One region of the Asticcacaulis aquihabitans genome, then DNA from elsewhere that is predicted to be linked to it. Evidence: riboswitches for the same ligand, from Rfam matches in the RefSeq annotation. Region 1 holds a riboswitch; the other holds the start of a gene.
The links. Region 1 has a riboswitch for cobalamin ahead of metE (5-methyltetrahydropteroyltriglutamate--homocysteine S-methyltransferase). Riboswitches for the same ligand answer to the same signal wherever they lie in the genome.

Region 1 (2,474 bases):
TTCTTGCGGGCCGCGGCAGCTGAGGTTGCCGAATCCAGGGCCGTCTTGACCGAGCCCCGGCCATCCCTCAGGGCGCCGGCAATGGCCGAGAGTTCACTCATCTTCTGAACTGAGAAGGCCAGCCAAGACTTGACGTCGCCATCAAGCGCATCTTCCAAGTCGAGATCGATTGGGGCGTGCAGCAGGGAACAGGACGGTGCGATCTGGATCAAGTCCTTGCCGCGGACGGCGATGGCGGGTTCCAATCGGTCGACGATGCGAGCTAAGTCAGCACGCCAGATGTTGCGACCATCAATCACACCGAGTGACAGGACGAGGTCCTTGGGGGCTTCAGCCAGGACGGTTTCGAGTTGTTCAGGCGCACGGACGAGGTCGATGTGCAGGCCGGCAACCGGCAGCGAGGTCGCGACATCGAGGTTTTCTTCCAGACCGCCGAAATAGCTGGCGACAAGGATCTTGAGACCAGGCACCTGCGCATTGAAGGCGGCATAGGCGGTTTTCAGCGCCTTGCGCGTTTCGGCATTGCCATCGAGGACGAGGGCGGGCTCGTCGATCTGAACCCAATCGGCGCCGGCATCGCGCAGCCGGGTCAAAATCTCGACATAGACGGGAATCAGGCGATCGATCAGCGATAACGGATTGACGCCGTCCTCACGGCTCTTGCCGAGACGCAGGAAGGTCACGGGGCCAACCAGAACCGGACGGGTGTGATAGCCAAGCGCTTTGGCTTCAAGGAATTCATCCACAGGCTTGGTCGAGGTCAGTTTAAACACCTGATCCTTTGCAAAATCGGGTACCATATAGTGGTAATTGGTGTCGAACCACTTGGTCATCTCCTGAGCGGGAACGCCGTGGACATGGTGAGCATGACCATGTTCGCACACATCGAGTTCGACATAGGTCTGGGACCCGCGGGCCATGGCAAAATAGGTATCGAGATCGACCTGTTCGCCATAGATGGCGGGAATGGCGCCGACCATGAAACTGGTGTCAAGCACCTGATCATAAAGCGAGAAGTCGTTGGACGGGATGATATCAACCCCCCGCGCCTCTTGGCGCGCCCAGTTGACGGCGCGCAAATGCCTGGCCGTCTGCAATAGCTCCGCCTGGCTGGACTTGCCCGACCAGTAGCTTTCGAGGGCAAATTTCAGCTCGCGTTTCAGCCCGATGCGCGGTGTGCCCAGGGTGGCTATGGGAATTTGAGAGTTTGACACGATTTTCCTCTTGGATGTGAGCGGGAAAACCAGGTGCACGCCACCGCCCTCGCAGACGGTCGTCGGCAAGGCGGCAACGCATCACCGGAGCACCCCGCCCGAGATGGATATGAGGTCTATGGCAGGTCTCCTGGCTCACGGGTCACCACCCTTGTCCGCCTTCTCGGAGTTACACTCCAATGGCAAATGGACAAAAGCTCACCGTTTACAGTTGCGGGGGCAGCTCCGGCCTTGCCTCAACGGCGCACCGGCTTCCCTCTTAGCCACACACCCGAAAGCGCATGGAACCACGACGAGATGACCATAGGTCAGCCGCACTCCGCAGTCAATAATGATATAAAGATATCTTTATATCATTATATCATTGGCGCGTTCATCCCCAAATCGGTCAGTTGCGGCGGGTCGCCTGTTAAGCTATTTCGAACAGCCGGCTTTCAGATCAGTTGAGCCGTGTCGCGTGCCAGTTCATCGACGGCCGGTTGCGGTTCATGGGTCATCAATACGGTTTGTATCCAGCCCTCGCTGTCGCGCAGTCCCACAATAGTGATCGTGGTTCTTTGACCGCTCGGGAGTGTGGCGCAACTGATAATCAGCTCGCGCGCAGGGGTCGTGGCGCGTTCGATATCCACGACGTCGCGGTACAGTGTCTCAAAGGCGCCAAGCACGCGCCCGATCTCATCTCGGCCGACCACCGGCCTATGAAACACGTTGGACTTAAGCGTGGCATTGTCCATAAGCTCGGGCAACAGGGTGAGACCGTCTTTGACAAAGAGTGACATTAAATACCTCTGAATGGCCCGGGCACAAGACTCGGATCGTCCCGCCCCGCGTTAGACAGGAGGTCATACGCCTTAAAGAATAGTGTGGGACTAAGGAAACAGCCATCAATTGTAAAGCGACCGTATCTGATAGGTCATGCACCCGCCATATGTGGACTCAAGTCCAGTATATCCAACGATTTTCCAAATCGTGCCTGAGGATGACCAACGAAATCGTGGCTACCGACGTGGGTCAGGTTTCCGCGCGTATCGAGCCATACTTGGCCGCCAATAGCGCGGTACCGATAGCAGAAGGCGAAATCTTCGCTGAGATAGAGCCCCGTCCCGGGCTCGATCAGGCACTCAAATAGGGCGACGTGCTGTGTCCCCAACACCTTAGGGCGCGGAAAGGAATGGACATGGCTGTAGGTCAGGTGCGGATAAGAGGCCCGCATTTCGTCGACACAGTCCCGCCGAATGAGCATAAAGCCTGTGCCGGCAT
Region 2 (2,474 bases), on a different contig from region 1:
CACGATCCCGCCCTATATCGATTTCTATCTTCTCCTCGACAACAGCCCGTCCATGGGCGTCGGCGCCACGACCGCCGACATCAACAAGATGGTCGCCAATACATCCGACCAGTGCGCCTTCGCCTGTCACCAGAGGGACATGGAAGGCAAGGACTATTACACGAAGGCAAAGAAGCTTGGTGTCACAACGCGCATCGACGTGGTGCGCCAGGCCACTCAAAATTTGATGACCAAGGCAGGTCAAAGCCAGACAATGGCCAATCAGTTCCGTATGGCTATCTACGATTTCGGCCTGTCCGCCGACACCATAGATGCGCAAAACCCGACGGCCTATCAGGTCAGCGCCCTGACTACTGATCTGGTTCAATCGGCCAGCAATGCCGCCAAGATCGACCTGATGGTCATGCCCTACGCAGGATATAATTCGGATCGCCAGACGAATTTCAAATCGACCCTAACCAGCATGAATAACCTCATTCCCACGCCCGGTGACGGTTTAACCGCCGGCGCGCCGCAAAAAGTTCTGTTCATGGTGAGCGACGGGGCCAATGATTCGTATGATTGCAACTATACAAACGGCAACACCTGCCGCCGCATCACGCCGCTGGATATCACCCAGTGCACGGCGATAAAGGCGCGCGGCATACGCATAGCCGTGCTGTATACCACCTACCTGCCCCTGCCTACCAACGGCTTCTACAACAGTTGGCTGGCCAAATATGTCGCGGCGCCGTCGCAGCTGGCGACCCAGATGCAAGCCTGCGCCTCGCCCGGCCTGTACTTCGAGGTCAGCCCCAGCCAGGGCATTTCCGACGCCATGCAAGCCCTGTTCAACCGAGTGATCACGGTTGTCCGCCTCAACGGCTAAGGGCTGATGCGCAGAGTCCGCACCCGAGGGCTATCTGCGCACCCGCCTGCCTAAAGGCTTGACGCGCCGCAGCATCCGCCCTAATCCAGCCGCGTGCCAAAGGTGCCCGCGCTGACCCGCGGGATAATAGGGAATCGGGTGTAACTCCCGAACTGTCCCCGCAACTGTAAGCGCCGAGCTTTGCAACAGATGTCACTGGTCCGCCGGGAAGACGTTGCGAGCGTCAGAGGCGCGAGTCAGGAGACCTGCCTTGGCTGTCGTCCTTTGCGTGGCCGGGAAGTGCAGCGCGAGCGGAGATCGAAGTCCCATGCCTGCATGGTGGCGTCTGCCCCCCGAGAGACGATGCTTTGTAAGCCGTGAAGGCGCGAGCTTTGTCGTGCGCGTTTGCGGCTTTCGTTTCTGACCGAAAGACCGTTTTACACATGTTAAACCGTAAAAACCTCTTGCTGATCAAGGCCTCCGCCCTGGCGCTAGCCATACCCAGCCTGACACTTCCGGGGTTAGCCCAGGCCGATGAGGCGCCAACTGAAGTCATCGTTTCCATCACGCGTGAAAGCCTGCCCGTCTCTAAACTGGGTCAAAGCGTCGATGTCCTGACGGACGCAGATATCCGCACCTATCAGTCCCTGCAAATTTCCGACCTGCTGGCGCGCACCACCGATCTCAGCCTGTCTCGTAATGGCGGTCCGGGTCAGGCGGCCACGGCATCCATCCGCGGCGCCGGCGGCGACCATACCCTGTACCTGCTCGATGGTGTCCGTCTCAATGATCCCTCTCAGGTGGGCGGCGGAACCAATCTGGGCCTGCTGAGCACAGACGATGCCGCCCGCATCGAAGTCCTGCGCGGCCCGCTATCCACCCTGTGGGGATCCGGCGCCCTGGGCGGCGTGGTCAGCATCACGACTCGCGCCCCATCGCAAGCCCTGGAAGGCGACCTGCGCGTGGAAGGCTTCGACGAATATGGCGCGGCTCGCCTCGGCCTCGGCGGCCGGGTCGGCAAACTGTCATGGCGCGTCTATGGCAGCACACAAAACGATCGCGGCGTTTCCGCCTTTGCCGGCGGCACGGAAAAGGACGGATTCGGGCAGACCACCCTCAGTGGCAAGCTGAGCTATGCCCTTACCGACACCCTGACCGTGAAGGCCTTCTCCAGTAAGGTCCACAGCCGAAATGACTATGACGGCTTCCCGGCGCCGCTCTATGCCTTCGCCGATACGGGCGATTTCGGCAAGACCGACACCACGATGAATGTTTTGGCCATCACCCATCGCTTCGCGGCGGGGGAGCAGACCCTGTCGATCAGCGAGACCGACAATGACCGCCACGATTTCAATCCCGACCACACGCCGAACTTTGTCGCCACCGGTCATATGCAGTCGGCAGACTATCACATCACCTATCGTCTGACGCCGCAGACCCGCCTGCTCGGCGGCCTAAGCTATGAGCGCGACACTATGCAAACCGCCTCACCGGCCTCTTGGGACCCCAACCCGACACCGCAAAAGGCGTCGTCCAACCTGTCGAGCGTCTATGGCCAACTCAGCCACGATTTTGGCGCGGTATCGGCGGCCCTGAGTCTGCGTCACGACGACGCGTCCAGCTTCGG

Region 2: another riboswitch for cobalamin. It lies ahead of RCJ00_RS06230 (TonB-dependent receptor plug domain-containing protein); the one in region 1 lies ahead of metE (5-methyltetrahydropteroyltriglutamate--homocysteine S-methyltransferase).

What each region holds. Positions count from the first base shown of each region.
Region 1 covers NZ_JAVGWM010000002.1:261,391-263,864, forward strand. The annotation lists gene metE (5-methyltetrahydropteroyltriglutamate--homocysteine S-methyltransferase) at 1-1,214, opposite strand, end outside; cobalamin riboswitch at 1,317-1,521, opposite strand; gene RCJ00_RS08150 (hypothetical protein) at 1,649-1,993, opposite strand; gene RCJ00_RS08155 (glycosyltransferase family protein) at 2,128-2,474, opposite strand, start outside.
Region 2 covers NZ_JAVGWM010000001.1:1,351,607-1,354,080, forward strand. The annotation lists gene RCJ00_RS06225 (TadE/TadG family type IV pilus assembly protein) at 1-868, shown strand, start outside; cobalamin riboswitch at 951-1,135, shown strand; gene RCJ00_RS06230 (TonB-dependent receptor plug domain-containing protein) at 1,291-2,474, shown strand, end outside.